DNA from 3 places in the Bacillus sp. NS1 genome. Region 2 is predicted to be linked to each of the others. Evidence: riboswitches for the same ligand, from Rfam matches in the RefSeq annotation. Region 2 holds a riboswitch; each other region holds the start of a gene.
What was found. A riboswitch is a leader RNA that binds a small molecule or an ion and turns the genes downstream of it on or off. The one in region 2 is predicted to bind cyclic di-AMP.
Positions count from the first base shown of each region.

Region 1 (5,718 bases), on a different contig from region 2:
AGGAAAAGGCAAATCCTCTGCACTTAACTCTGGTTTTGCTGAATCAAACGGCGATGTGATCTGTGTATATGACGCCGACAACACGCCTGAGAAAATGGCCGTGTATTACCTTGTGCTTGGCCTGATGAATGATGAAAAGGCAGGCGCCGTGGTTGGGAAATTCCGCGTCATCAATGCGGCAAAAACGCTCTTGACTAAGTTTATTAATATCGAAACGATCTGTTTTCAATGGATGGCCCAGGGAGGCAGATGGAAGTGGTTCAAAATCGCCACCATCCCAGGCACCAACTTCGCGATCCGCAGAAGCATTATTGAAAAGCTCGGAGGCTGGGATGACAAAGCGCTCGCCGAGGATACTGAGCTGACCATCCGGGTGTATAACCTCGGCTATCACATCCGCTTTTTCCCTGCCGCCATCACTTGGGAGCAGGAGCCGGAAACGTGGAAGGTGTGGTGGCGCCAGCGCACCAGATGGGCGCGCGGCAATCAATATGTTGTGCTGAAATTTTTGGCGCAGTTTTTCAAGCTCAAACGAAAACGGATTATCTTTGATTTGTTTTATTTTTTCTTTACGTACTTCTTGTTTTTCTTTGGCGTGATCATGTCAAATACGATATTTGTAGTCAATCTGTTTTATGATTTGCATTTGTCGGTCGGCTTTTTGGCTATGATTCTCTGGATTTTGGCGTTCTTTTTATTTATGACAGAGGTCATGATTACGTTGAGCATTGAAAAAACAGAAATGAACAGGCAAAACTTTTTTATCGTATTTCTCATGTACTTTACATACTCGCAGGCATGGATTGTGCTGGTCATCTATTCTTTATTCGTAGAAATCAAGCACCGTTTATTCAAGCAGGAGGTCAAATGGTACAAAACAGAACGATACAATCAACATAAAAGCGGGTGACCTTTTTGAAACCAATAATGATTTTTCTCACTAGCCTCATGCTGCTTGTGATGACTGGACAAGCGGCTTTTGCCAAAGAGGTGGAGGTCAGCGGTTCGCTTCTCGGAAAAAGCAGCCAAGAACAATCCAAACAGCAGGTGCTGACAAGCGACCTGATTACACTGTACGGATCAAAAGACAGCGCAGAGCTGACGTATCAAATCCCGGCAGGTGCTTCTACCGGCAATCAGCAATTGGTGATTGAATACGAGGCATCAAATCTTTTAATTTCTCCATCATCATTAACGGCTGTCATAGACGATGAACCGGTCAAAACGTTAAAGCTTGATGGTGATTCCAAACGGAAAACAGTGAAGCTGAACCTGAATAAAAGCCAGTCTGCCCAAGGCTATCACAACGTATCGCTGAAATTTTACGGCGTGATGAAAGAGGGCGTCTGCGTCGGGCAGGATACGTCCGGCAACTGGATCAAAATTTATCCGGACAGCCGTCTGACACTGGCGGACAGCAGTGAAGCGAAGGGTACCTCGCTGGACCATTATCCATATCCTTTCGCCCAGTCGGGAAATACAGCGGAAGAAACAGCCATCGTCATTCCCGATGACCCAAGTTCGGCGGAAATTGAAGCTGCAGTGAAAACAGAAGGCTATTTGAAAACGGTGGATAGCAGTGTCAGCATCTCGTATGTCACGGAATCTGAACTGAAGAAAATCGACAAGCCGACAATTTTCATCGGAGTGGACAAGCATTGGAACGGCAAGGTGAAAAAGTTGCTGAAACAAGCCGGCTTACAAGCAAAAGGGGAAAAACTTCTGCTAGCGGAGCGGGTGTTAAAAGCAGAGGCTAAGCAGCAGCCGGTTCTGTTTGCACAAGCGGCATCTGATGACGTGCTCACTGAAAAAATCAGTGTCATCACGGATCAGACTTACACAGGCCAGCTCAGCGGCGATACACTCTCAATCAGCAAGCTAAAGCAGGTTGAAAAAAAAGAAAGCAATAAGCTGACCCTCGAGAATTTTGGAGCGGGTGATATCACAATTGGAGCTGACAAAACATCTTCCGCACATTACTTTTATCCAGCTTCGGCGGTTTTAGACCAAAACCAATCTGCAAAGCTGTCGCTAAAGTTGAAGAAGTCCGAAACGATTCAAGCCTCAACGGCTGAGAATGGATCGGTTTCTCAGGCGGCAGAACTGAAGGTCATGATCAACGGCCAGCCGCACTCGGTCCGTCTTGATGATTTAGGAAAAGAAGATAAAAACGGATTCTATCATGTCATGCTAAAAGTGGACCCTAAGCTGCTGCAAAAAAACCGCTACATTGATACTCAGTTTGTCACAACTGGATTAAAGGAAAACAATCCTTGCAACACGACTGATGAAGAAAAGTGGGTCTTTATCGATAAAAGCAGTACATTGTCTTACGCCATCAAAGACATGTCTCCGTCAGCGGATTTCCAAGAGTGGCCGCTTCCTTACGCCGGAAATCAGGAAAAAACAACGTTAATCGTGCTTCCTGACACCGTAAGCCAATCGAAGCTTGAGGAGCTTTCTCTTGTAACGGAGTCCTTTGGAAGCGAAGCGCAGCATTCATACAAGGTCAAGAAATCATCTGACGTAACAGCAAATGATGCCAAAGGTCGGAACCTCATTTTCATAGGGAGTATCAGTCAATTTTCTCTTCTGAAGGAGAAATCATCAGATCTGCTTGTGCCGCAAGTGAAGAACGGCTCGTTTGATGTATCAGGTTTTGAGATGTTGAATGAGACAACAAAACAAGTGGCATTTACTCAACCATCTCTTTGGGATTCACGCTACACAATGGCTGTCTTTGCGCCTTTAAAAGGAAATGGCACGGCTGTCACGAAAGAGATCATCAGTTATCTGAACAGTACCGATGACTCGGCAACCGTTGTTAACGAAACCAACAGCCAGCAGGTGTTTACAAACCACCAGCAGCTCAAATCTGAAACAAACAGTTCCAGTACAGAACAACCATCACAGGATAATAGCCAGAAATGGCTGTATATTGGTGTGCTGGCACTTATTATGGTGATTGCGGCAGTGTTCATTTGGGTTGCTGTAAGACGAAGAAAAAGAAAGACAGATACAGAATAAAACAGAGGCAATCACGCCTCTGTTTTTTATTTTTTTGGTACATAAATTCCATTTGTGGAACCTGTCATTTTATTTTTTTCGCCCGGCCAATAAGCCTCTTTACAACGTGCAGGAACGGGAGTATGATCTCTTTTAGAAAACAAATCGCTTAATCTGAAATCAGAGCGGGGGACCCACTAGAACGGCTTTTTGCCGTTGGGGTGAATCCTTTTTAGGTAGGGCTAACTCTCATATGCCCGAATCCGTCAGCTAACCTCGTAAGCGTTCGTGAGAGGAGATGAATGAAACCTGTGTTCGATGTAATGGCACAGGGGCATCCGTTTGCCTCTGTGTTTTTTGCTGTTCATTTTTAGAATGGAAATTTCGTACAGAGATACCATAGCAGAAAGGACTATTACAAAATGTGAGAGCAGATGCTGATGTTTTATTGTTTTAATTGAAAAATGAGAAATTAAAAGGGGAAGACATCGATGTATCATTCAATCAAACGTTTTTTGATTGGGAAACCACTAAAATCTCAAGCAGCTGGAGAGCAAAAACTGACAAAATTAAAAGCCTTGGCGATGCTTTCCTCAGATGCGCTGTCATCTGTCGCATACGGCACAGAGCAAATTTTAATCATTCTGGCGACAATCAGTGCTGCCGCATTTTGGTACTCCATTCCGATTGCGATTGGCGTTCTCATATTGCTGCTCGCACTGATTCTTTCATACAGGCAAATTATTTACGCTTACCCGCAGGGCGGCGGGGCGTATGTTGTTTCGAAAGAAAACCTCGGTGAAAAGCCGGGATTGATCGCAGGCGGTTCCTTGCTTGTCGATTATATTTTAACAGTAGCGGTAAGTATATCTGCAGGAACGGACGCCATCACGTCGGCCGTTCCTGTATTGCATGATTATCATGTGCCGATTGCTGTTTTACTGGTTTTAGTCATTATGATTTTGAACCTGCGCGGGCTTTCGGAATCGGCATCGATTCTTGCCTACCCGGTTTATCTGTTTGTGGCGGCGCTTTTGGTTTTGATAACAGTCGGGTTGTTTAAACTCATGACAGGACAAATAGATCAGCCAGTCCATCATACTCCGCTCGGCACACCGGTAGCGGGCATTACGCTGTTTTTGCTGCTCAAGGCTTTTTCTTCGGGCTGCTCGGCTTTGACCGGAGTTGAGGCTATTTCTAACGCGATTCCTGCTTTCAAAAACCCGCCTGCGCGTAACGCAGCAAGAACTCTTGCAATGATGGGCATTTTGCTGGCGATTCTATTTTCCGGTATCACCGTGCTCGCCTACGGCTATGGAACGGCGCCGAAGCCCGATGAAACGGTGGTTTCACAAATTGCATCTGAAACCTTCGGGCGGAATGTGTTCTACTATGTCATTCAAGGTGTCACATCACTTATTTTGGTCCTTGCGGCGAATACGGGATTTTCAGCCTTCCCGCAGCTTGCCTTCAACCTGGCGAGAGACCAGTACATGCCGCGTATGTTTACAGTCAGAGGCGACCGCTTAGGCTTCTCAAATGGGATTATCTTTTTAGGCGTTGCTTCGATTATGCTCATCCTGTTATTCGGAGGACAGACAGAGCACTTGATCCCGTTATATGCTGTAGGCGTATTTATTCCATTTACGCTTTCGCAAACCGGCATGTGCATCAAATGGATCAAGCAAAAACCAAAAGGGTGGATCGGAAAAATGCTGATCAACTCCTGTGGCGCTTTGATATCGTTTATGGTTCTGTCCATCCTGTTTGTGACGAAGTTTATTGTCGTATGGCCTGTGTTAATCTTTATGCCTATCGTCGTTTTATTGTTTTTTGCGATTAAAAATCACTACACAGCTGTCGGTGAACAGCTTCGCATCGTAGACAAAGAGCCAGAAGAAATCAAAGGCACGGTCGTGATTGTGCCAGTAGCCGGTGTCACCACAGTCGTGCAAAAATCGATTCAATATGCAAAATCACTGTCCGATCAGGTCATCGCCGTTCACGTGTCATTTGACAGAGAACAGGAAAAGAAAGTTGAAAAACGCTGGGAAGAGCTCAATAACGGGGTGCGTCTCGTTACGCTTCATTCCTCATATAGAAGCCTGGTCCATCCGTTTGATAAGTTTTTGGAAACTGTAGAAGCAAAAGCGAAGAAGGAGCAGTTTTCCGTCATGGTGCTGTTTCCGCAATTTATAACGAAAAAACGCTGGCACACCATCCTTCACAACCAATCAGCCTTCCTCCTCAGAGTCCGGCTGTTCTGGAAAAAGGACATAATGGTTGCCACGCTGCCGTATCATTTTAAAAAGTAAAGCATCCAGGACCAAGGGAATCACCTTGGTCTTTTTTGCGGGAATAGGAGAAAGCAATGTATACACAAGGTGCATTTGTGATCCTACTGAACGAAAATCAGCACATTTTGCTGGTTAAACGAAACGATGTCCCTTTATGGGATCTGCCGGGCGGCAGGGTCGATCCCGGGGAAACGGCTGAGGTAGCGGCAATTCGGGAGGTATTGGAAGAAACGGGATTCAGCGCAGCGCTTTCTGCAAAAATAGGTGTCTACCAAAGGCCAAAGTTTCAGGATGAACAGCATGTATTTGCCGGGCACATAACAGGCGGACAAGTAATAGCGAACGGGATGGAGACAGCGGAATTGAAGTGGTTTTCTCCGCAGCGTCTGCCGCTTAAAATGGTGCCGAACCGAAA
Region 1 is NZ_JBZAZF010000005.1:145,287-151,004, reverse strand. It holds gene AC4CV5_RS17990 (glycosyltransferase family 2 protein) at 1-910, shown strand, start outside; gene AC4CV5_RS17985 (cellulose biosynthesis cyclic di-GMP-binding regulatory protein BcsB) at 916-3,027, shown strand; cyclic di-AMP (ydaO/yuaA leader) riboswitch at 3,163-3,306, shown strand; gene kimA (potassium transporter KimA) at 3,498-5,321, shown strand; gene AC4CV5_RS17975 (NUDIX hydrolase) at 5,378-5,718, shown strand, end outside.
Region 1: it holds a riboswitch for cyclic di-AMP, as region 2 does, so the genes downstream of both, kimA (potassium transporter KimA) here and ktrA (potassium uptake protein KtrA) in region 2, are expected to answer to the same signal.

Region 2 (5,718 bases):
ATATGCGATCACAGACATTAAAATCACGATGAACGTAGTCAGCTTAATGCCGCTCGCCGTTGAAGCGCTGCCTGCTCCGATAAACATTAATAATAAAATGAATACAATCGTTCCTTCTCTCATGCTCCCAATATCAAGAGAATTGAAGCCAGCGGTTCTCGGCGTCACAGCCTGAAAATAGGAAGCCCATAGTTTATCTCCTATATGCAGGTGGCCGAGCGTACCGGGGTTGCTGTACTCTAAAATAAAGATCACAAGCATGGCGACCGCATTCAGAATCAGGGTTCCTGTAAGCATGATTTTCGTATGTAGAGAAAAGGCTTTAAATCGCCGATTTTTCATAATGTCAAACAGAACGGTAAATCCAATCCCTCCTGTAATAAATAAGAAAGTAATCACTAGGTTAACTGTAGGGTCGCCAACGTAGCTCATCAAATTATCCGGCCACAACGAAAACCCGGCATTGTTAAAAGCAGAGATTGCGTGAAATAGACTGGCAAACAAGCCGAATGCCCAGCCATACTGGGGGACAAGCCTGATGGATAAGATGAGTGCTGCTATCAACTCAATACTGATGGAAAACAGAAACAGGACTTTGACAAGGCCTATAACGCCGCCAATTGTCGGCTGGTTTAAGGCTTCCTGTACCAGCATTCGTTCTTTTAATCCGATTTTTTTCCCTAATATCATGACGATCAAAACAGCAAAAGTCATAAATCCAAGCCCGCCGATCTGGATCAGCCCCATGATGACAGTTTGCCCGAAAAGTGTAAATTCTGTACCGGTATCGACAACTGCAAGCCCTGTAACTGTTGTAGCGGAAGCTGCAGTAAAAAGGGCATCTATCCATGACAATGGCTTCATTGTAGAAATCGGAAGCTTTAACAGCACAGCCCCGATGATAATGGTAAGAAAAAAACCAATTGCAAGCACTTGAGGCGGTGTAAAACGAACCCATTTGATCACTTTGTCCTTTTGAAGTGTCACCTATGTCTACATCCCTTCGTTTTCAAAACGTTTAATATCCTTTTTATGCCCCATGATTACCAGGCAATCCTGTTCGTGAATGATGTCTTCAGGTGCGGGAGAAAGACGGATATCTCCATGATGTTTAATCGCCAGGATTGTACAGCCGTACTTCGCTCTTACATTCAGGTCAATAATCGATTTTGAATCAAGCTTGTGTGTTGCCAGCAGCTCGACAATACTGTAATCATCAGATAAATCAATGTAATTCAAAACGTTCTCGTCAGAAAGGCTTTGTGCGATCTTGACGCCCATATCCTTTTCAGGATGAATAATGCGGTCAGCACCGATTTTTTCAAGTACCTTATGATGATAATGGTTTTGAGCCTTTACCCAAATATTTGGGATGTCAAACTCTTTTAATAATAGGGTGGTCAGGGTGCTCGCTTGAATATTTGCTCCAATTGCAACAATCACATATTCAAAATTGCGTATTCCTAACGAAAGCAATTCGTTTTCTTCGGTGGCATTGGCAATTACCGCATGAGTTGCGTAAGAAGCGTATGCATTTACCTTTTCTTCGTTGATATCAACTGCAAGGACCTCATGGCCCATTCTGTGCAGCTCTTTGCAAATGCTTCCGCCAAACCGGCCCAGTCCGATCACGGCAAATTGCTTATTTTTTATTCTTCCCAATGTTCATAACTCCCTTAGTAAAATTAACGTTTTTGAGCAAAAAAAGACCATTTCGAAGAATGGTCGCTAATAGACCTCCTCTCTGTAAACGCCTACGAGGTTAGCTGTCGGATTAGGGATTCAGAGTACCCCCTCTTACTTAGTAAGATTCACCCCAAGGCTGTTAAAAAAACAGCCAATCGTTGGTTCCCCCGTTCGTGTTTGATTAAGCGGTAAAAGAGACTGTATGAAATTGAACACTCAAGAATTTACTCCTGTTTCTAGAGTTTGTCAATTTAAATTTTTAACCAGAAAAAAGAAAAATGGAAATAGAGGAAAAAGGGGAGGTCAAAACACAAAAAAGACCGGCATTAACCGGTCTTTTGAGATTAGTTGCAGCCGCACGGCTGAGTCGGAGGAGTGCTGCGCTTAGCCACGTCAATGCTGGCTTCTGCGTAAAATTTATTTCCGATGCTCAATGATTTATTCTCCGCACGGAAAGTATATGTACCAGCGGCAGGAAGTGTTTTGTTATTCAGTTTTAATTTGAATTCGCCAGCTCCTAACAAATCAAGTGCCAGAGGGATTCTTACTGTTTTCCCGTTATTAAGGATCTGTGTTTCACGCAACGCACGTCCGTTCATTGTGTCTTTCGTATTTGCAGTAAATCCGCTTGGCAATGTAAATTCCATAACGCCAAGGCTGAGAAGCGTGTTTGGACGATACGTCAACTCGATATCTGAGAAAGACCATTCCGTTTTGCTGGCCCCTGTGATTGTTGCAAACAATGAAGCTGTTGACTGTGTTCTCATAGTAGACTCAGTATGAGCGGAAGTTGATTTAGATTCAGCCGCGAAAGAAGCTGAAGGAGCAGAAACGAGTAAACCTAGACTTAATGCACCGATTGCCAGAGAAGATAATAATTTGCGTTTCATAATAAAATTCCCCCTAAAAAGTTATAAAATATACAGGCCTGCCCGCTTTTCACCTCCTCTGAACGGCCAAATACAAATTTTACCTACATAAAATTACCATCAAATATTTTGGAAGTAAATGGGGTGTTTTTCCCGTATTTTTCAAATTTGTAGTAATTTCATATAAAAGAACAAAAAAACGCCCGGTTTCCCAGGCGTTTTCTGTTTTACTTTGTTTCAATCGGTATAAATTTGAAAATTTCCCCGCTCTGCACCGATTCAGCAAGACGCTTCAGCCAGTCATAGTAGGCTTTAGAGCTTTCCAGCTGCTCGTATAACTGCAGCGCTTCATTTTTGATGTCCTCACTGAGACCTTCCTTGCTTAAAATCTCTTGTAAATCAGCCTGAGCTTCCTCAATCGCTGCTACATTCACTTGAACTTCCCGCTCCCATTTAGGCGGAAAGAAATTAGTAAAAAATTTAAAGAAATCTTTTTCAGCCACAAACGTATGCTTGCGGATGCCCCGGTGAAATGTTTTTTTCACTACATTTAAGTCCTGAAGTTTTTTGACACCTGTGCTCATGCTTGGCTTGCTCATTTGCAATTCCTCACGCATTTCGTCAAGCGTCATCTCATCCCTCATATACATCGTCCCATATAAAATCCCGACACTGCGGGTAATTCCGTAAAGATCCATCGTTTCAGCAATGGAGTCGATAACAAGATCCCGTGCCTGTTCTATAGCTGCAAATTCTGGATTTTCATCCATACTGACCCTCTTTTCCATTAGAAAATTAAATTCGTTAAGTTATTTCTTTATGTTCTTTATCTTAACGAAACATATAGAAAAGTCAAAAAGAAAAATCGAAATGGGGCTTTGACAGTTTAAAATCCGTATGTTAGATTAAGATTGTTAAAAACATTAAATTTTTATTTAACAAACTTTATTTACGTCAAGGAGGCTTATATGAGTCAAACATTATATATTGACGGAGAATGGATCAGTGCCGAAAAAGAGCAGATCCGCAGCATTATCAATCCATTTAATCAAGAAGAAATTGCAACTGTAAGCGAAGGAGGGCGAGAGGACGCCATCAAGGCAATCGCAGCCGCGCGAAGAGCATTTGACAAAGGCGAATGGCCATCTCTATCCGGACTTGAACGCGGGAAAATTGTTCTGAAAATTGCGGAATTAATCAGACGCGACCTTGATGAGCTGGCTGAGCTTGAATCGCTTGATACGGGAAAAACACTCGAAGAAAGCAAGGCGGATATGGACGATATCGCCAATGTTTTTCAATATTATGCTGGATTGGCAGATAAAGATGGCGGAGAGATCATTTCATCTCCGATCCCTGATTCACAAAGCAAAATCATCAGAGAGCCAATCGGGGTATGCGGCCAGATTACTCCGTGGAATTATCCGCTCCTCCAAGCGAGCTGGAAAATCGCACCTGCACTGGCTGCAGGAAATACGATCGTCATGAAGCCGAGTGAGATTACACCGCTGACGACAATCAAAGTTTTTAAGCTGATGGAGGAAGCTGGTGTTCCAAAAGGTGTCGCAAATCTTGTCCTTGGACCGGGAGAAACAGTTGGCGACGAACTTGCCGTAAACAAAGACGTCGATTTGATTTCCTTTACAGGGGGAATCGAAACAGGCAAAAAAATCATGCGGGCAGCAAGCGGAAACGTCAAAAAAATTGCGCTTGAACTTGGCGGAAAAAATCCAAATATTGTGTTCAAGGACGCAGATTTAGAGGTTGCGGTCGATCAGGCATTAAACGCTGTATTTTTCCACGCCGGGCAAGTATGCTCAGCCGGTTCCCGCTTGCTTGTTGAAGATGCCATTCACGATCAATTTTTAGCAGAGCTTGTCAAACGGGCAAAACGCATAAAACTCGGAAATGGTTTTCACGCAGAGACAGAAAGCGGCCCGCTTATTTCTGCAGAGCACAGGGCAAAAGTAGAAAAATATGTAGAGATCGGAATAGAAGAAGGCGCGAAGCTGGAGACAGGAGGCAAACGTCCGGAAGACCCTGCGCTGCAAAATGGTTTTTTCTATGAACCTACTATTTTCTCAAACTGTAAATCTGACATGAGAATCGTTCAAGAAGAGGTTTTCGGCCCTGTCCTGACAGTCGAAACCTTCAGCTCGGAAGAAGAGGTTATCGCGCTTGCGAATGATACCATCTATGGTTTGGCCGGAGCGGTGTGGTCAAAAGATATTGAAAAGTGCGAACGCGTAGCAGCCTGCTTGAGAATGGGAACAGTTTGGATTAACGATTTCCATCCGTACTTTGCGCAGGCGCCATGGGGCGGCTATAAGCAATCCGGGTTCGGACGCGAGCTTGGAAAAATAGGTCTTGAGGAATACACCGAAGTCAAACATGTGTATCGCAATACAAAACCGGCAGCGGTTAAATGGTTCAATTCATAAGAGGGGGAGTTAATGATGACATTAAATATGAAAATAGAAAGCATGAACAAATTCCACACATTTGAAATTCCAACTGTGATTAAGCACGGAATCGGAGCCGTCAAGAATACGGGTGAAGAAGTAGTTGCGCTGGGCGTTTCAAAAGCACTTCTTGTCACAGACCCTGGAATTTATAAAGCCGGCGTCGTAGATCCGGTTATCGAATCACTTAAAGAAGCAGGCATTGAAGTGGTGCTCTTTAATAAAGTAGAGCCAAACCCGCCTGTCCGTCTGGTGAATGAAGGGTCTGAGCTTTACAAAAAAGAGAACTGTAATGGTTTGGTGGCAGTCGGAGGCGGAAGCTCCATGGATACTGCAAAAGCAATCGGAGTAGAAGCGACTCACGAAGGAAGCGTACTGGATTATGAAGCGGCAGATGGGAAAAAACCGCTGGAAAACCGTATTCCTCCGCTGACAACAATTCCGACAACGGCTGGAACAGGATCAGAAGTAACCCAATGGGCGGTTATCACAGATGAAGAAAGAGAATTCAAATTCAACACAGGCGGTCCGCTGATCGCAGCGCACCTGACCATCATTGATCCTGAGCTTCATGTTTCAATGCCTCCGCATGTAACAGCGATGACAGGAATTGATGCACTTGCTCATGCCATTGAGTGCTATACAATGAAATTTGCGCAGCCAATCACGGATGCAGTTGCCTTGATGGCGATTGAATATGC
Region 2 is NZ_JBZAZF010000010.1:6,446-12,163, forward strand. It holds gene ktrB (Ktr system potassium transporter KtrB) at 1-987, opposite strand, end outside; gene ktrA (potassium uptake protein KtrA) at 994-1,662, opposite strand; cyclic di-AMP (ydaO/yuaA leader) riboswitch at 1,736-1,884, opposite strand; gene bslA (biofilm surface layer hydrophobin BslA) at 2,031-2,576, opposite strand; gene gbsR (transcriptional regulator GbsR) at 2,783-3,325, opposite strand; gene betB (betaine-aldehyde dehydrogenase) at 3,524-4,996, shown strand; gene gbsB (choline dehydrogenase) at 5,012-5,718, shown strand, end outside.

Region 3 (5,718 bases), on a different contig from region 2:
GCTTCTGATCGTGCTTGGCACAAGCTCTTCAGAATCGGTGCTTCCGCGAATGATGGATAAAATGGAGCGTTACGGCTGTTCGAAATCCGTTGTCGGGCTTGTCATTCCGACGGGCTATTCGTTTAACCTTGACGGCACATCCATTTATTTATCAATGGCGACGGTTTTTCTGGCACAGGTGTTTGGAGTAGACCTCAGCATCGGCCAGCAAATTACAATTATCCTCGTTCTGATGCTGACATCGAAGGGAGCGGCCGGTGTGACGGGAAGCGGATTTATCGTCCTTGCCTCAACACTGTCAGCGCTTCAGGTCATTCCGCTGGAGGGCCTTGCACTCCTGCTTGGAGTCGACCGTTTCATGAGTGAAGGAAGAGCGATTGTGAACCTGATCGGAAACGGAATCGCCACGATCATTGTTGCAAAAAGCGAAAATGAATTCGATGAAGCAAAAAGCATAGAGGCTGTTGAAGGCATGAAAAAAATGAAAACAGCAGTCTGAAAAAAAGAACGGCCCATCCATGGGGCCGTTTTTTTAATTGTTTAAGAATAATTAAGGTGAGGACAGAGACCTCAGCATTTTTTTGTTATATAATTTACAAATGGATACTATATTGAATGAAGGACGTTTGTCCTAACAGGAGTGTATAAATGGCCGCTTTAGTTAAATTTTTTCAGCACCCGGGAGTAAGACGTTTTTCCATCTTTGTCGTGTTAACTGGTGTGTTATATCTATTTAAGAGCATGATCAACTTAATATTGCTGACCTTCATTTTCACATTTCTTATGGATCGTTTGGAGCTTGTCGTACGGCAGTTTTTAAGCCGGTTCTTCCGAGTGAGCCAGCGGGTTGTCATTACGTTTCTTTACATGTTGCTGGCTGTGCTGCTTACAGTCGGAGGTTTTGTGTTTTATCCGGTCGTCGCGGCGCAGATTCAGCAGCTGGTTAAGCAGATTAAACATATTGCGTATCACCCGGACACCATCCCTTTCTTTGATGAGATCACAAGTGTTTTCGGAGATATTAACATCAGTTCATATGTCAAAGAGGGCTTCAATGTGGTGTATACGTATCTGGCCGATATCAGCACATTCGGCTTGCAGATTGTAATGGCGCTCATTCTCAGCATGTTTTTCTTATTTGAGAAAAAGCGGCTTACTGAGTTCATGGCGAAATTTAAAACAAGCAAACTAAGGGTCTTTTATGAGGAAATTGCTTTTTTCGGAAGCAAATTTGCAAGAACGTTCGGCAAAGTTCTTGAGGCTCAATTTATCATTGCGCTCGTCAACTGTATTCTGACGTTTATCGCGCTTTGGATTATGCATTTCCCGCAGCTGTTTGGGCTTTCTATTATGGTGTTCTTCCTCGGATTGATCCCTGTAGCAGGCGTCGTCATTTCTCTGATCCCGCTCAGTATTATTGCCTACAGCACTGGCGGCGGAATGTATGTGCTCTACATTGTGCTTGTCATATTCGCCATACATGCGATCGAAACGTATTTCTTAAATCCGAAGCTAATGTCTGCGAAAACGGAGCTGCCGATCTTTTTCACCTTCACAGTACTCATTTTCTCTGAGCACTTTTTAGGCATTTGGGGTTTAATAATCGGGATTCCGATCTTTGTGTTTCTCCTTGATATTCTTGATGTCACCAACAAGGAAGAAGGACCCAAAAGATTCCAAGAGAAAAGTAACAAAAAATAGTTTACAAAATTGGATCTTTTCTGTATAAATAAACTAAATCATACAATAGTAAGCCACACGCTTAATCCTTTTAGAAGGAGTGGGGGACCCAATCTTTTGGGGTTAATTTTTCATCTGAAAAACGGACATCTCTTCGTCCGAACCCGTCAGCTAACCTCATCAGCGTGAAGAGAGAGTCCTGTGGTTTGAAGATACAGCCAAAGCCCACGGGAAGTCTCTCGCGGGCTTTTTTTCAAAAAAGGGAGGAATGCGGATGAAACTGGCTACAAAGATAATCATTGCATTGGTGCTAGGTGCGGTCACGGGGATTATTTTGAACGTAACATCACCTGAATTATTTGAAAATTTAAATAAGTTTGTATTTGGGCCGCTTGGCACAATCTTTTTAAACCTCATTAAAATGCTTGTCGTTCCGATTGTCTTTTTCTCACTGACACTGGGAGTAGCCGGGCTGGGCGATCCTAAGAAGCTTGGCAGAATCGGTGTAAAGGCGATTTCTTATTTTCTCGTCACGACAGCAGTGGCGATTACCATTGCCATCATTTTAGCTCTTGTCATCAAACCGGGAGAGTTCGGAACGTATGACACATCGTCTGCCGAATTCACTGCTGAAAAAGCGCCAAGTATTGCAGACACCCTGTTAAACATTATTCCGACCAACCCTGTTCAAGCGATGACGGAAGGGAATATGCTGCAAATTATCGCTTTTGCCATTTTTGTCGGGCTTGGGATTACAATGCTCGGAAAAAAAGCGGATATGCTGCTCAAGGTTGTTGAACAAGGAAATGAATTGATGATGTACCTAGTGAATCTTGTAATGAAGTTCGCTCCGTATGGTACATTTGGTCTGATTGCGACAGCTATTGGAAGCCAAGGCTTCAGTGCAATGAAAGCAATGGGCTTGTACATGATTGTGGTTACCATGGCATTACTCATACATGCAGTCGTTACCTACGGATCTACGGTTGCGCTTATAGCCAGAAGAAATCCGATTACGTTCTTTAAAAATTTCTCAGAAGTTATGGTCGTCGCATTCAGTACTTCCAGCAGCAATGCAACTTTGCCGGTTTCAATGGATGTGGCCCAGAAAAAATTAAAAGTGCCTGAGCCGATCAGCAGCTTCGTCCAGCCACTCGGCGCTACAATTAATATGGACGGAACAGCCATCATGCAAGGGGTAGCCACCGTCTTCATTGCGCAGGTATTTGGGCACGATTTAACATTCACTCAGCTGCTGATGGTGATACTGACGGCAGTGTTAGCAAGTGTCGGAACTGCAGGTGTTCCGGGAGTCGGTTTGATTATGCTCGCCATGGTCCTTCAATCTGTCGGCCTGCCTGTCGAGGGAATCGGATTAATTCTCGGAATTGACCGCCTGCTTGATATGCTCCGTACAGTGGTGAATACAACAGGAGACGCGGCTTGCGCCGTCATTATTACAGAAACAGAAAAGAATAAACAGCCTGAGCAAGCGCCGACTCTATCGGTTTAACCAAACATTTGGAAGCAACAAATGCTATAATACAAACAGTGCCTAATTTTTGGGCACTGTTTATTTTTTGTCGAAAAAGGAGGAAGGCTTTATGGCTGAGCCGATTTTACATATTGAAGGCCTCGATAAAAAGATTGGGTCTAAACAAATTTTAAAACAGATCAGCATGGACGTCATGGAGGGCGAAATCATCGGGCTGCTCGGTCCGAATGGTTCCGGAAAAACAACACTCATCCGTATCATCGTCGGGCTGTTAAAACAAAACAGCGGAAGTGTGACAATCAGCGGATTTCAGCATGATACAGAGTTTGAAAAAGCGATGGAAGCGGTTGGAGCGATCGTCGAAAATCCGGAGTTCTATCCGTACCTGACAGGCTGGGAAAACCTCAAGCACTTTGCGAATATGCACAAAAAAATAGCGGATGAACGGCTTGATGAAGTAGTGGAACGTGTCGGGCTGACATCAGCGATTCATGATAAGGTGAAAACCTATTCCCTTGGCATGCGCCAGCGTCTTGGCATTGCACAAGCAATTCTTCACCGCCCGAAGCTTCTCATTTTAGATGAACCGACAAACGGTCTCGATCCTGCGGGGATGAAGGATTTTCGCGATCATATTAAGGAGCTCGCAGAAAAGGAAGGAACAGCAGTCCTGTTCGCTACTCATTTATTGCGTGAGGTAGAGGATCTGTGCGACCGTGTCATCATCATTCAAAAAGGCGAGATCCAAGCGGAAGTCAGCTTACATGGGACAGATCAAAAAACAGAAAAAGCGATCATTGAAGTGCAGCCGGAAGAAAAAGCGCTCAATTGGCTGGCAGGCAATCAATATCAAGCAGAACGGCAAGACGGGGCGATTGTTGTTGAGGTAGCGAAAGAAAACATTCCGGAGCTGAACCGTTCACTTGTCGGACAAGACCTGAATGTCTTTTCCATTACGCCTTATACGCAATCACTTGAAGATGAATTCATAAAAGCGACAACTGCTCATCAAGAGGAGGGAGAAGAGCTTGTCTAAATTAATTTGGAATGAACATATGAAACTTTTTAACCGGAAGGTCACATTGGTGTCTCTTATCCTGATGGCGGTCTTTCAATTTTTCATGGCTTTAATCATTAAACGGATTGTCATCAGTGCCGGAACAGATGAAAACTTCATCGGCTATTTATCGTATACACCGAGCCTGAACATCCTGCTGCAGGCTTTAACGATCGTGATTGCAGCGACAATTGTTTCAATGGAATTTGATAAAAAGACAATCAAATTTCTGCTCATTCGTCCGGTTAAACGCCAAAAGGTCTTTTGGTCAAAATTAATCACAGTCGTGATGGTCAGCTTTTATTTGTATCTGGCATACTACATTTTGGCATTATTATTTGGTCTCGTCTTTTTTGGCACATCGGTGACCGCGGAATCAAAGACATTGCTGGTTAACACTATGGCGCTGATCGGGTCAAACTGGCTTGAAGCCGTAATGATGGGATTATTCGGGCTGCTTTGTTCTTCGCTGTTCCGTAACAGCGCAGTAGCAGTTGTCGTTTCTTTTGTCGTTTTATACGGAGCGAGTACACTTGTCCAGCTCATGAAGCTCTTTGAAAACAAATGGGGCAGCTTTTTGCTTTTTGCCAATACTGACTTTACGCAATACAGAAGCGGAGGGACAGCGTTGTTTTCCGGGATGACGCCATTGTTTTCAGCGGGGATTATCATCATCCATGCCATATTCTTCATAGCCGTTGGCTGGTGGTGCTTCTGTAAACGGGATGTCCGTGTGTAAAGGCAAGGAATGACATTTTTGTGAAAAAGCTCACGTAAATCAATATCATTTGATATTTTGGTTTATACTAAAGGTACTGACGGAGGTGTCTCGATTGAGGAACTTTATTACCGCTTTACCGATTGTATTACTGCTTGGATTCTCATTTGTGTCATTCATGTTTCAGTTTGAACATCTTGTTTATTTCAGACTCGCGCTTGGGTTGTTCTCTCTCGCGGGGCTGTACATGATATATAAAATGAAAACGGGCATCCGTTATTTTATCATCTATCTCTATGCAAGCTGGATTGTGCTTGCGGCAGTGACTGCTTTTGAAGAGCCGATTTTCTCGAGCTTTTTCTTTGGCGGCCTGGTGATGACAATGGGTTACCTGACATATATGCTGATTTATCTCGGCATGAAACAAGACCGGGATGCAAATCCTGTGTAATGACGCTGTTCCCTTGAGGGAACGGCGTGTTTTTTTATACTTGGCAAAAAGGTTAACAGTTGCGGAATAATGGCAGGAAATCTATAATACATATTAAATTTATCGGAATTAAAACCTTGGGGGGCTGCCGGATGTCATTATTTATAAAAAACGATCAACAGCGGCAATGGATGGAGAAAATCGGACGGATTGCGGATGAATTTCAGCAAACTGCAGCTGAAGATGACGAACAGGGACGTTTTCCTGTAGAAAAAATACAAAAACTGCGTGATGCTGGGTATACGGCATTAACATTGCCGGCATCTCATGGAGGAGGG
Region 3 is NZ_JBZAZF010000005.1:127,314-133,031, reverse strand. It holds gene dctP (C4-dicarboxylate transporter DctP) at 1-499, shown strand, start outside; gene AC4CV5_RS17900 (AI-2E family transporter) at 649-1,701, shown strand; cyclic di-AMP (ydaO/yuaA leader) riboswitch at 1,750-1,880, shown strand; gene AC4CV5_RS17895 (dicarboxylate/amino acid:cation symporter) at 1,955-3,193, shown strand; gene AC4CV5_RS17890 (ABC transporter ATP-binding protein) at 3,285-4,211, shown strand; gene AC4CV5_RS17885 (DUF2705 family protein) at 4,204-4,971, shown strand; gene AC4CV5_RS17880 (hypothetical protein) at 5,066-5,401, shown strand; gene AC4CV5_RS17875 (acyl-CoA dehydrogenase family protein) at 5,533-5,718, shown strand, end outside.
Region 3: it holds a riboswitch for cyclic di-AMP, as region 2 does, so the genes downstream of both, AC4CV5_RS17895 (dicarboxylate/amino acid:cation symporter) here and ktrA (potassium uptake protein KtrA) in region 2, are expected to answer to the same signal.